3 regions of the Streptomyces sp. NPDC048337 genome follow, and region 1 is predicted to be linked to each of the others. Evidence: riboswitches for the same ligand, from Rfam matches in the RefSeq annotation. Region 1 holds a riboswitch; each other region holds the start of a gene.

Evidence for each region. Region 1 has a riboswitch for cyclic di-AMP ahead of ACGFYU_RS29730 (M23 family metallopeptidase). Riboswitches for the same ligand answer to the same signal wherever they lie in the genome.
Region 2: another riboswitch for cyclic di-AMP. It lies ahead of ACGFYU_RS35555 (transglycosylase family protein); the one in region 1 lies ahead of ACGFYU_RS29730 (M23 family metallopeptidase).
Region 3: another riboswitch for cyclic di-AMP. It lies ahead of ACGFYU_RS28795 (peptidoglycan DD-metalloendopeptidase family protein); the one in region 1 lies ahead of ACGFYU_RS29730 (M23 family metallopeptidase).

The regions. Positions count from the first base shown of each region.
Region 1 is NZ_JBICYR010000022.1:123,120-127,355, reverse strand. Features, by position in the region: gene ACGFYU_RS29740 (HPr family phosphocarrier protein) at 162-443, shown strand; gene ACGFYU_RS29735 (GntR family transcriptional regulator) at 685-1,362, opposite strand; gene ACGFYU_RS29730 (M23 family metallopeptidase) at 1,568-2,371, opposite strand; cyclic di-AMP (ydaO/yuaA leader) riboswitch at 2,384-2,543, opposite strand; gene ACGFYU_RS29725 (M16 family metallopeptidase) at 2,773-4,140, opposite strand; gene ACGFYU_RS29720 (M16 family metallopeptidase) at 4,161-4,236, opposite strand, start outside.
Region 2 is NZ_JBICYR010000037.1:28,397-32,632, reverse strand. Features, by position in the region: gene ACGFYU_RS35565 (septum formation initiator family protein) at 1-116, opposite strand, end outside; gene eno (phosphopyruvate hydratase) at 218-1,504, opposite strand; gene ACGFYU_RS35555 (transglycosylase family protein) at 1,776-2,477, opposite strand; cyclic di-AMP (ydaO/yuaA leader) riboswitch at 2,481-2,653, opposite strand; gene ACGFYU_RS35550 (transglycosylase family protein) at 2,930-4,003, opposite strand; gene ACGFYU_RS35545 (cytochrome P450) at 4,107-4,236, opposite strand, start outside.
Region 3 is NZ_JBICYR010000021.1:76,084-80,319, forward strand. Features, by position in the region: gene ACGFYU_RS28785 (aspartate aminotransferase family protein) at 1-430, shown strand, start outside; gene ACGFYU_RS28790 (tyrosine-protein phosphatase) at 491-1,309, opposite strand; cyclic di-AMP (ydaO/yuaA leader) riboswitch at 1,620-1,795, shown strand; gene ACGFYU_RS28795 (peptidoglycan DD-metalloendopeptidase family protein) at 1,800-2,759, shown strand; gene ACGFYU_RS28800 (SGNH/GDSL hydrolase family protein) at 2,921-3,706, shown strand; gene ACGFYU_RS28805 (MBL fold metallo-hydrolase) at 3,816-4,236, shown strand, end outside.

The DNA.
Region 1 (4,236 bases):
GGCTGAATAGCTCCTGCGCGGCGGATGAGGCAAGCTTGGGCAAATCAGGGCAAGCTGGGGAAGGTCGAACGGCGGAAGATTCGGGCCGAAGGTCGGTCGGAGCATTCCGGGCGTCGTGAGAGACTGGTCTAGACAACCGTAAGAACCTGAAGGGCATCACCATGGCAGAGCGCCGCGTCAACGTCGGCTGGGCCGAGGGCCTGCACGCTCGTCCCGCCTCGATCTTCGTCCGTGCGACGACCGCTTCCGGCGTCCCGGTGACCATCGCGAAGGCCGGCGGCGACCCCGTCAACGCCGCTTCCATGCTGGCGGTTCTGGGCCTGGGCGCCCAGGGTGGCGAGGAGATCGTCCTCGCGTCCGAGGCCGACGGCGCGGAGGCCGCGCTGGACCGCCTCGCGAAGCTGGTCGAGGAGGGCCTCGAGGAGCTCCCCGAGACCGTCTGACCCTTCGCGGCGAAGCCGTGGTTCCCGGAGCTCCGGGAACCACGGCTTCGCCGTTTTTGTTCAGGGTGAGGTGCCGCGACGGAATATCCGGCCCGCCCGAAAAAGGGCAGCACGGGAATACCGCTCCGCGAAATCCGGCCGCGTGAAATCGACTCCGCGAAATCGGGCCGCGCTCCGCAGGAATACGGCACGACCAGGCGGCCAATTCGCTCCGATACCGGTCCTTTGTATACGGCCCCTGTTAATGCCGACCGCTCGACATGTTTACGGCAGGTTGCGAAGTTCTCACCGTCGGCCGGAGCCGCGGCCGGTGTGCCCCCACCGCCCGGTCGGCATGGATCGCGGTCAGCGCCCGGGCCCGCTCCGCGTCCCCGCGCGCCACCGCGTCCACGATCGCGCCGTGCTCCGCCCAGGACTCCACGGGCCGGACGGGCGCCTCCACCACGTACATCCACGCGACCTTGTGCCGCATCTGCGTGAGCAGCGCGATCAGTCCGGGGCTGCCGGAGGCCTGCGCGAGCGTCTCGTGGAACCAGGCCCCCAGGGAGCGCAGATCCTCGCCCTGGCCCCGCCTGGCCCGCTCCTGGCCCAGCCTGACCAGTCCGCGCAGCACCTTGAGGTGGGCCTCGGTGCGCCGCCGGGCGGCCCGGGCGGCGGCGAGGGGCTCCAGCAGCATCCGCAGCTCCAGCAGGTCGGCGGCCTCCTGCTCGGTCGGCTCGGCCACACAGGCGCCCGCGTGGCGCCGCGTGGTCACGAACCCCTCGGACTCCAGGGTCCGCAGCGCCTCGCGGACGGGCACGCGCGAGACTCCGTAGCGGCGGGCCAGCACCTCTTCCGTGAGTCTGCCGCCCGGTTCGAAGACCCCGGAGACGATGTCGTCGCGGATTGCCGTGCATACCGCGTGCGCAGGAATACGCAAGACCGAACCTCCGCCTATTTCCGACTCGCACAGTCATTGGACACGCGTGCGCGTGCTGCGACTCTATTGCAACACACGATAATTTCCGAGAGCGGTCGAAAATGCGAAACATTTGCACGCGGACAACGCGAAGGCCCCGGCTCGGTGAGCCGGGGCCTTCGGACAAGCGGTGGAGCGGTGGCGCGGGAGCGCGGGCGCCTTCGGGTCAGAGGCTGACGCCGTGCGAGCGCAGGTACGCGACCGGGTCGATGTCCGAGCCGTACTGGGAGCCGGTGCGGGCCTCGAAGTGCAGGTGCGGGCCGCTGGAGTTGCCGGTGGAGCCCGAGAGGCCGATCTGCTGGCCCGGGGTCACCTGCTGGCCGACGGAGACGCTGAGCGAGGACATGTGCCCGTACTGCGTGTAGGTGCCGTCGTTGTGCTTGATCACGACGTTGTTGCCGTACGCGCCACCCCAGCCGGCCTCGACGACGGTACCGGCGCCCACCGCGTGGACGGAGGTGCCGGACGAGGCGTGGAAGTCGATGCCGGTGTGGCTGCCGGAGGACCACATGCCGCCGCCCGCGTGGTACTGCGTGCTGACGTACGAGCCGTCGACCGGGGCGACGAAGGTGTTGAGGCGCTTGCGCTCCTCTTCGCGGGCGGCGCGCTCGGCGGCCTCGCGCTCGGCCTTCGCCTTGGCCTCGGCGAGGCGCTTGGCCTCGGCAGCCCGCTGCTTGGCGTCGGCCTCGGCCTGCGCCTGGGCGGCGGCGTGCTCGGCGGCGCGCTGCTGGGACGCGGCCTGGTCCTGGATGTCGCCGGGCAGGTCCTCGGCGACGACGACGGCACCGAGGCCGTTGTCCTGGTTGGAGTGGTTGTCGCCGCTGTCCGCGGCGAAGGCCGGAGCGGCCAGAGAGCCGACGACGCCCGTGGTGGCGAGGGCGGCGATGCCGGCGTAACCGGCGGTCTTGCGGCTCAGACGGCTGGAACCACGGTGCTTACCGGAGCCGGCGGGACGACTGCCAAACGCCATGAAGGGGCTGGTCCTTTCCTTCCTTCTCGCCTACCGGGTTAGCTGACGGGTTCGGAGCAGGAAGGTCTCCTACGGACCTCCTCTTGCGAGGCGGTCCGATTCACCCCAGGGACTGATGTGGGTCCCCGGCTCCCCAGGCTCGCGCCTGACGGGGACTCGGCGATCGCTGCCCGGTGCCGCGGGTGCGGCGGGTACAACTGACGGACAGCACGGCCGACGCTAGGCGGATCATCAGTCAATCGCCAAACAGACACGCCCTTTTGTTGCGTACGCCACACCGCATACGAGCAACCACACCACGAAACGGACAAAAGGGGCCCCGGCGGTCAGGCCGCCGGAGCCCCTCACGCCGAACGCCAATTGGCCTTCGGCCGGACGCCAGTTGGACGCCCGTCGCAGCGTCAGTTGGTGACGACGCTCACGTCACCGATCCCGAGCTCCCGCACCGGTGCCTCGATCTGCGAGGCGTCGCCCACGAGGATCGTGACCAGCCGGCCCGCCGGGAAGGCGGCCACGACGGCCGAAGTGGCCTCCACCGTCCCGGTCGCGGCGAGCTGCGCGTACAGCCGCGCCTGGTAGTCGTCCGGCAGCTCCTGCTCGACCTGGTCGGCCAGGGTGCCGGCGACCGAGGCCGCCGTCTCGAACTTCAGCGGGGCCACGCCCACCAAGTTCTGCACCGCCACGTCCCGTTCGGCATCGGTCAGGCCGCCCTCCGCGAGGGTGCGCAGCACCTTCCAGAGGTCCTCCAGCGCCGGGCCGGTGTTCGGGGTGTCCACCGAGCCGCTGATGGCGAGCATCGAGGCGCCCTTGCCGTCGGCGGTCGAGCGCAGCACCTGGCCGAAGGCGCGTACGCCGTAGGTGTAGCCCTTCTCCTCGCGCAGCACCTTGTCCAGGCGGGAGGTGAGGGTGCCGCCCAGGCAGTAGGTGCCGAGCACCTGGGCCGCCCAGACCCGGTCGTGCCGGTCGGGCCCGATCCGGCCGATCAGCAGCTGGGTCTGGACCGCGCCGGGGCGGTCCACGATGACCACGCGGCCGGTGTCGTCGGCGGTCACCGGCGGCACCGGCAGGGCCTCGGCGGAGTTGCCCGTCCAGGTGCCCAGGGTGTCGGCCAGTACGGCGTCCAGGTCGATCCCGGTCAGGTCGCCGACCACCACCGCGGTGGCGGTGGCGGGGCGCACGTGGGCCTCGTAGAAGGCGCGCACGGCGGCGGAGTCGATCCGGGCGACCGTCTCCTCGGTGCCCTGGCGCGGACGGGACATCCGCAGGGAGGCCGGGAAGAGCTCCTTGGAGAGCTGCTTGGCGGCGCGGCGCTGCGGGTTGGCCAGCTCGTGCGGGATCTCGTCGAGCCGGTTGCGCACCAGCCGGTCGACCTCGGAGTCGGCGAAGGCGGGGGCGCGCAGCGCCTCGGCGAGCAGGCCCAGCGCCTTGTGCAGACGGGAGGCGGGGACCTCCAGGGAGACCCGGAGGCCCGGGTGGTCGGCGTGCGCGTCGAGGGTGGCCCCGCAGCGCTCCAACTCGGCCGCGAACTCCTCGGCGGAGTGCTTGTCGGTGCCTTCGGACAGCGCGCGGGCCATGATGGTCGCGACGCCGTCCAGGCCCTCGGGCTCCGCGTCGAGCGGGGCGGCGAGGTTGATCTCGACGGCGATGACCTGCTGGCCGGGGCGGTGGCAGCGCAGCAGGGTGAGTCCGTTGGACAGGACCCCGCGGTCCGGGGCCGGGAAGGCCCACGGCTGCGGCTCGCCCGCCTGCGGCCGCGGGTGGAAGGTCATCGTGACGGCTGCGGTGTCGCTCACTGCTCCGCCCCCTCGTTCTCGTCGGCCGTGTCGGTCTGGTCGGTCTCGTCGGCCGCGATCGGCTCGTAGACG
Region 2 (4,236 bases), on a different contig from region 1:
CGGCGGACCTGGCGGCGCGACTGCGAGCGGTAGACGTGGGCGGCGGTCCGCTCGCCGAGCTGCTTGAGCCTGGTCGCGGTCGAGAAGGTGGAGAACCGATCCCGGTTCCCGGCCATTGATCCCGCCTCCCCTATATACGCACTACGCACTACGTCCCCGCACACGGTACGGGACCGAGTGCGGGGACGCAGGGAGGCTAGACCTCTTGGCTGGTGGGTCAGCCCTTGAAGCGCGGGAACGCGCTGCGGCCCGCGTACACGGCGGCGTCGTCGAGGATCTCCTCGATGCGCAGCAGCTGGTTGTACTTGGCGACGCGGTCCGAGCGGGCCGGGGCGCCGGTCTTGATCTGGCCGCAGTTCACGGCGACGGCGAGGTCGGCGATGGTGACGTCCTCGGTCTCACCGGAGCGGTGCGACATCATGCACTTGAAGCCGTTGCGCTGGGCCATCTCGACGGCGTCGAGGGTCTCGGTCAGCGAACCGATCTGGTTCACCTTCACGAGCAGGGCGTTCGCGGAGCCCTCCTCGATGCCGCGGGCCAGGCGCTCCGGGTTGGTGACGAAGAGGTCGTCGCCGACGATCTGGACCTTGGAGCCCAGCTTGTCGGTGATGGTCTTCCAGCCGGCCCAGTCGTCCTCGAACAGCGGGTCCTCGATGGAGACCAGCGGGTACGCCTCGACGAGCTCGGCGTAGTAGTCGGTCATCTCGGCGGCCGAGCGGGACTGGCCCTCGAACTCGTACTTGCCGTCCTTGTAGAACTCGGACGCGGCGACGTCGAGCGCGAGCGCGATGTCCTTGCCCGGGGTGTAGCCGGCCTGCTTGATGGCCTCGACGATGAGGTCGAGCGCGGCGCGGTTGGACTCCAGGTTCGGGGCGAAGCCGCCCTCGTCGCCCAGGCCGGTGGAGAGGCCCTTGGTGTGCAGGACCTTCTTGAGGGTGTGGTACACCTCGGCACCCCAGCGCAGCGCCTCGGAGAAGGACTCCGCGCCGATCGGGGCGATCATGAACTCCTGGATGTCGACGTTGGAGTCGGCGTGCGACCCACCGTTCAGGATGTTCATCATCGGAACGGGCAGCAGGTGCGCGTTCGGACCGCCGAGGTAGCGGAAGAGCGGCAGGTCCGAGGCCTCGGACGCGGCGTGCGCGACGGCGAGGGAGACGCCGAGGATGGCGTTGGCGCCGAGCGAGCCCTTGTTGTCGGTGGCGTCCAGGTCGAACATGGCCTGGTCGATCAGGCGCTGCTCGGTGGCGTCGTAGCCGACGAGCTCCGGCCCGATCTGCTCGATGACGGCGAGGACTGCCTTCTCGACACCCTTGCCCATGTAACGGTTGGGGTCACCGTCACGGAGCTCGATGGCCTCGAATGCACCGGTGGAGGCGCCGGACGGAACTGCAGCACGGCCGGTGCTGCCATCGTCGAGGCCCACCTCGACCTCGACCGTGGGGTTGCCTCGGGAGTCCAGGATTTCCCGGGCTACGACGACGTCGATGGACGGCACGAGCATCTCCTTCTGGGATGTGACGCTGGGTGTGCGATGGCGTCAGGCCGTGGGATGGCCCCGCCGCCTAGAGCCTAACCGGCTCCGGGCACTCGGCCAGCCGACCGCCCGGGTCCTGGGACGAAAAAGGGACCGAATACCCCTCTTCCAGGACATTGGACTCTTGATCGGCGGGCTTCGGCGGGCTTCGGCGGGCATCCGCCGGGGAAAACGCCGCCGCCCGGCGCGTGGGGGGAGACGCGCCGGGCGGTGGGGAGCGCGGCTATTGCCGCACTGTTCAGCTGAGCTTCAGCTTCTGACCCGGGAAGATCAGGTCGGCGTCGGACACGATGTCCTTGTTCAGCTCGAAGAGCTTCTCCCAGCCGCCCTTGACGCCGTTGGCCTCGGCGATGTTGCCCAGGGTGTCGCCGGGCTTGACCTCGTAGGAGCCGTTGCCGGTCTTGGGGGCCTCGGTGCGCTCGGAGCGGGTGGTCGGCGCCTCGGAGCGCTGGGTCTCCTTCTTCGGCGCGGCCTTCTGCTCGGTCTTCTTCGGAGCGGCCTTCTGCTCCGTCTTCTTCGGCTCGGTCTTCGGCTTGGCGGGGGTCTCGGCCCCGCCGCCGTTGTACGAGGAGTTGGACAGGCCGACGCCGCAGGACGGCCAGGCACCCTTGCCCTGGCCCTTGAGGACCTTCTCGGCGATGGCTATCTGCTGGGACTTCGAGGCCTGGTTGGCCTGCGGGGCGTACGCCTTGCCGCCGTACGCGGCCCACGTGGACGACGAGAACTGCAGGCCGCCGTAGTAGCCGTTGCCCGTGTTGATGGCCCAGTTGCCACCGGACTCGCACTGCGCGACGCGGTCCCACTCGGCAGCCGTGGCGGCCGAGGCGGAGCCCGCGGTCATCAGGGGCGCCGCGACGGCGACACCGGCGACACCGGCGAGCGTGACGATGCGGGCGGCCTTGGAGGCGCGGCGGTGCTTGCCCTTGCCGGAAAGCAGCATGAGGTTTCTCCTCACCGACGCCTACGAGGTGAGCTGTCGGGTTCGGGCGGATGAGTTGCCCGGTCGTGCGACCTAGCGCACGGCTTAACCCCTAGCCGGTGGCGTGACCGTCTCTCAACGGCCGCTCCCGGCGCCTACCTTGGTTCCCCCGCTCCTGCCTTCGGCGCTTGACGCGACGACTGTTCCCTCCGTCCGCCGGCAGGATTCGGCGATGCGGTCGAAGGAGCTCGCGGTGGCGAGCGATTCAGAAGGTAGACAGGCCTCCCCCCGATGTTCAACAAGCGACATCGGGGGGAAACCGCCCCTACTTGCGTTCCACTTACGCACGTTTGCGCAGGTGAGGACGGGGTTTGCAGAATCCCCGAGGGGTGACACGCCAGTTGACCGGAAGAGACACATGTCTCACTTGATCAAAACGGACAATCGAGTCTTTCCGGATGCCTGAAGTGCCGCTATTTGGCGGTTAGATCCAGGTTCTGTCCGGGCTTGATCAGGTTGGCGTCCTGGCCGATGACCTGCTCGTTGGCCGCATACAGCGCGCTCCAACCGCCCTTGACCCCCTTGGCATCCGCGATGGCGGCCAGGCTGTCGCCCTCCTGCACCGTGTACTTGGGGCTCGACGCGGCGTCGGACGTGACCGGCGTCTCGGTCGCGGGCGCGCCGCGGTGCTTGCCGGTGCCCTCGGCCGGCGTGCCGGACGGGGCGGCGGGGGCGGTGGGTTCGGCGGAGGCTCCGGGGGCCGTCGGGCCGGTCATGGCGCCGGGCGTCGTGGGTGCCGACGGGGTGGCCGGCGGGGCGGTGGGGTCCACCGGATCCGTGGTCGGGACGCCCGGGAGCACCGGGGCCGTCGGGTCGAGGGGGGTCACCGGCGGGACGGTCGGGTCCGTGGGGGTCACCGGAGGCGTCGGGGTCGTGGTGGGGTCGTCCGGCGCCGGCATGACGGGCAGTCCGAGGGAGGGCCCGAGGGGGCCGTCGGGGATCACGACCGACGGGGTCCCGGAGGGGCTCGGGGCCGGCTGGCTCGGCGCCCCGAAGTCCGTGGAGGGCTTGCCGTGTCCGGTGACGGGCACGCTGCCGTCGGGGCGGCCCGGCGAGGGGGTGACGGAGTGGGAGCCGCCGGGCAGACCGGGGTCCACCGCGGCCGCGGGGCTCTGCGCGTCCAGCCCGGCCGACGCCGCGCACTGCGGCCATGCCTGCGTCCCCTGGGAGGCGAGCACCCGCTCGGCTACGGCTATCTGCTGCGAGCGGCTCGCGAGGTCGGCCCGCTCGGCGAAGTCGAGCCCGCCGGCGCCCTTCCACTCCTCCTGCGTGAACTGGAGTCCGCCGTACGATCCGCTGCCGAAGTTGGCGGTCCACGTGCCGCCGCTCTCGCACTCGGCGACCTTGTCCCACGTGGACGTGTCGGCCGCGCTCGCGCTCGTGGCGGCGAGCAGCGGCAGAGCCAGCGCGGAGCCTGTGACTCCGGCGGTGACGACGATCGCGGGGATCTGGCGGGGGCGTCTGTGGCGGCCGTTCCCGGGAAGCATGAGGCTGCACCTTTCGCATAACGGCGGGGTAACGGCAGAACCTAGCGGCCTTCGAACGCATGTCACAAGTTCGTCGGAGAACTGACTTCCGGTCAGACGGGCTTCAGATGTTTCGGGGTGTGAAGCGCACAGGCAGAGTGCGCAGGCCACGCATGATCAGTCCGCCGCGCCAGCGCAGGTCCTCCGGTGGAACGGAGAGTTCCAGATCCGGCAGACGCGTGAGCAAAGTCGCA
Region 3 (4,236 bases), on a different contig from region 1:
GGAGGACGAGGAGGTCGTGGCCAACGCCCGGGCGATGGGCGACCTGCTGCGCGGTCGGCTCGCGGCCCTGGTGGACGAGTACGAGCTGCTGCACGAGGTGCGGGGGCGCGGGCTGATGATCGGCATCGAGTTCGGCCGGCCGTCCTCGCTGGGGCTGCGCAGCCGCTGGACGATGCTCCAGGCCGCCCGCAAGGGACTCTTCGCCCAGATGGTCGTGGTGCCGCTGCTGCAGAAGCACCGCATCCTCACCCAGGTGTCCGGAGACCACCTGGAGGTCATCAAGCTCATTCCGCCGCTGATCGTGGACGAGCGGGACGTCGACCGGTTCGTCGGAGCCTTCCGCGAGGTCATGGACGAGGCGCACGGCGGCTCGGGGCTGATGTGGGACTTCGGCAGAACGCTGGTGAAGCAGGCCGTCGGCAACCGCTGACCGCCTCCCGCGGGGCACGACGGGCCGGAGGGGCGCTTCGGGCGCCCCTCCGGCCCGGGCTCAGTCGAGCAGCCGCTCGCGGAGTCGGTCGAGCGTCTCGGGGGCGAGCCCGAGCCCCCGCGACAGGTAGGCGTCCACTCCGCCCCAGGTCTCCTCCATGGTCTCGAAGGCCGCGACCAGGTACTCGGTGCGGGCGTCGAAGAGCGGTGCGAGCAGCTCCATCACCTCGGGGGAGCGGGCCTCGGCGGAATCGCTGCTGCGGCGCACCCGGTAGCGGTTGTGCGGGGCGTTCGACTCCAGGTAGTCCGCCACGATCGCCTCGCGCGAGACGCCGAGCGCGAGCAGGGTGACGGCGATGGACAGGCCCGCCCGGTCCTTGCCGGCCGCGCAGTGCAGCAGGGCCGGGACGCTGTCCTCGGCGAGGGCGTGCACCACCCGGCTGTGCTCCGCGGTGCGGTGCCTGATGATCCCGCGGTACGAGTTCGACATCCGGGCGGCGCCCTTGCCGTCGCCGAGCAGCGAGCGGAGCTGCTCCAGGTCGCCGTCGCGGACCATCTTCCAGAACTCCCGGCCGTCGGCCGGATCCGACAGCGGGATGTTGACGTTGCGCACGCCGGGCAGCGCGACGTCGGGCCCCTCCAGGGCGTGGTCGGCCGCGTTGCGGAAGTCGAAGACGGTGTGCAGGCCGAGCGAACCGAGGAACTCCGCATCGGTTTCGGTGGCATGTGCGAGATGTCCGCTTCGGAACAGTCGTCCCGACCTGACCCTTCGTCCGCCGGATGTCGGCAATCCGCCCACATCGCGGAAATTGCGCACTCCGGTCAGCTCCGGGTCGGGCTCCGGGCGCGCCGGCGGGGCCGGGGGTATCTGCTGGGTCAAGGAACTCCTCCGCTTCGTCGTAGGGTGTCCGAATTACACTACTTGGCGCCAACTTGCCGTGAGCGGAGGCGAGATCGGGCACGTCCCCGTGAGCCAGATCATACGGTGACCGTGAGTGCCTGATCGCTAAAGCCGAATCGCCGGGCCGGGGCGGTTGTTGGCGGTGGGGAATGGACGGAGGGTGACCGGAATTCCATTGATTCCCCATCCCTGTGATTCCGTCAGGAAATTCATGGCTTGTTAGGTGTGGCCGAACTCGATTACCTTCGCGATCGATCCGGGTGGACCGCCGAATCCTGCCGCCGCCCGGGAACCGCACCCGACTATTCACGCGCGCGGCAGGAGCGGGGGAACCAGGTAGGCCGCCGATCCGGATCTTTGGTTCCGGCCCGGCTAGGGGTGAAGCCGTACATGTTCCGCACATGAACGGCCGGACATCTCCAGTCCGAACCCGACAGCTCACCTCGCAGGCGCCGGAGAGGAATTCGCCATGCCTGCAAAGGGTAAGCACCGCCGCCCCAAGTCCCTTTCGATATCCCGCGGCTTCGCCGCCGCCGGCACCGGTGGCGCCGCCCTCGCGCTGCCGCTGCTGGGCGCCGCCGGCGCCCACGCGGCCGGCGCCCCGGCCACGGCCCCCGCGGTGGCCCCGGCCGTCGCCCCGGTCGCCGCCCCGCAGGTTCCGGCCGCGCTCCAGGCCGCGCCGACCGTGTACACGGTCGTCCCCGGCGACTGCCTCTCCGAGATCGCCGCCGAGCGCCACCTGTCCGGCGGCTGGGAGCAGCTGTACGCCGACAACCGCGAGGCCGTCGGCAGCGACCCCTCCCTCATCCACCCCGGCCTGAAGCTGACGCTGGGCGCCAAGGGCGAGGCCGCCCCGGCCGCCCAGTCCGCTCCGGCCGAGGCCCCCGCTCCGGCCGAGGCCTCCTCCGACGAGGCCTCCGGCGAGGAGCAGGACGCCCCCGCACCGGCCCCCGCCCAGCAGCCGAAGCAGGCGCAGAAGCCGAAGAGCACCGGCACCTCCACCGAGGCCAAGGCCCCGAGCGCCGCGGGCTTCGTGGCCCCGGTGGGCGGCGGGATCTCCACCCAGTACAAGACCCCCGGTGCCATGTGGTCCTCCGGCTACCACACCGGCGTGGACTTCATCGCCAGCTCCGGCACCACCGTCAAGGCCGTCGGCGCGGGCACCGTGGTCTCCGCCGGATGGGGCGGCTCGTACGGCAACGAGGTCGTCATCCGCCACGAGGACGGCAAGTACTCGCAGTACGGCCACCTGTCCTCGCTCTCCGTCTCGGTGGGCCAGAGCGTCACGGCCGGCCAGACCCTCGGCCTCTCCGGCTCCACGGGCAACTCCACCGGCCCGCACCTGCACTTCGAGATCCGCACGGGCCCGTCCTACGGCTCGGACATCGACCCGATCGCCTACCTCCGCTCCAAGGGCGTCACCATCTGACGGCACCCGCCGTCGGAGCACGGACACACGTCAGGCCGGGACCCGAGGGGGGTCCCGGCCTCACGTGTACTTATTCCTTATCCCCCGGGTGGTATAGATCACGGTCCGTCAACCCCTCATTACGTTGGCGTAGGTTGGTAACGGGAGTGAAGGATGGCGTCGTGGCAGCGACGACGACGACACTCAAGACCATCGGCTCGTACGCGGCGATCGGGGACAGCTTCACCGAAGGCGTGGGGGACCCGGGGCCGGGGGACTCCTATCTCGGCTGGGCCGACCGCCTCGCCGTGCTCCTGGCAGATCAGCGCGAAGAGCACGACTTCCGTTATGCGAACCTGGCCGTGCGCGGCCGGCTCCTCGACCAGATCGTGGCCGAGCAGGTCCCGCGGGCCAAGGAGCTCGCCCCGGACCTCGTGAGCTTCTGCGCGGGCGGCAACGACATCATCCGACCCGGCAGCGACCCCGACGACGTGGCGGAGCGGTTCGAAGCCGCCGTCGCCGACCTCACCGGGGCCGTCGGCCAGGTCATGATCACCACCGGCTTCGACACCCGGGGCGTGCCGGTCCTCAAGCACCTGCGGGGCAAGGTGGCGACGTACAGCGCGCACGTCCGCGCCATCGCCGACCGCTACGACTGCCCCGTGCTCGACCTCTGGTCGCTGAAGTCCGTACAGGACCGGCGGGCCTGGGACGCGGACCGGCTGCACCTGTCGCCCGAGGGGCACACGCGGGTCGCGCTGCGCGCCGCGCAGGTGCTCGGGCTGGAGGTGCCCACCGACCCCGATCAGCCGTGGCCGCCGCAGCGGCCGCGCGGCTCGGTGGACGTGACCCGGGACAACATCCAGTGGGCGCGCGAGCACCTGGTGCCGTGGATCGGCCGGCGCCTGCGCGGGGAGTCCTCCGGGGACCACGTCGAGGCGAAGCGGCCGGATCTGCTGCCGCTGTAGGCGGGGCGGGAGGGGAGCGGGGGCCGCAAGCGGAATCCTTGGGGGTACGTGTGCGTTGGGATGGTCGTAGACCGACGGCCATCCCGACCCCTTCCTCCCAGGAGGCGCCTTGACCGGCTCCAGTCCCCTGCGTCCTCGGCTGCGTGCCCTGCGGCCCGAAGCCTTCGGCGCGGACCCGTCCGGCGCCCGGCTCGAGCGGATCCGCCGCTCGCCGAACTTCGCCGACGGCGTCTTCCAGAACCCGGTCGGCGCCCGGACCCGCCCCTCCGGGTCGATGCGGGAGTTCGCCAAGATCTACTTCCACAAGGAACAGCGCCTGCGGCGCAGCCCCGGCGCGCCGATCCCCGTCTACCCGACCACCCTCGCGGAGCTGGCGAAGCCGCCCGCGAGCGGACTGCGGCTGACCTGGATGGGCCACTCCAGCGTGCTCGCGGAGATCGACGGGCGCCGGGTGCTCTTCGACCCCGTGTGGGGCGAGCGGTGCTCCCCCTTCCCCTTCGCCGGCCCCAAGCGGCTGCACCCCGTACCCG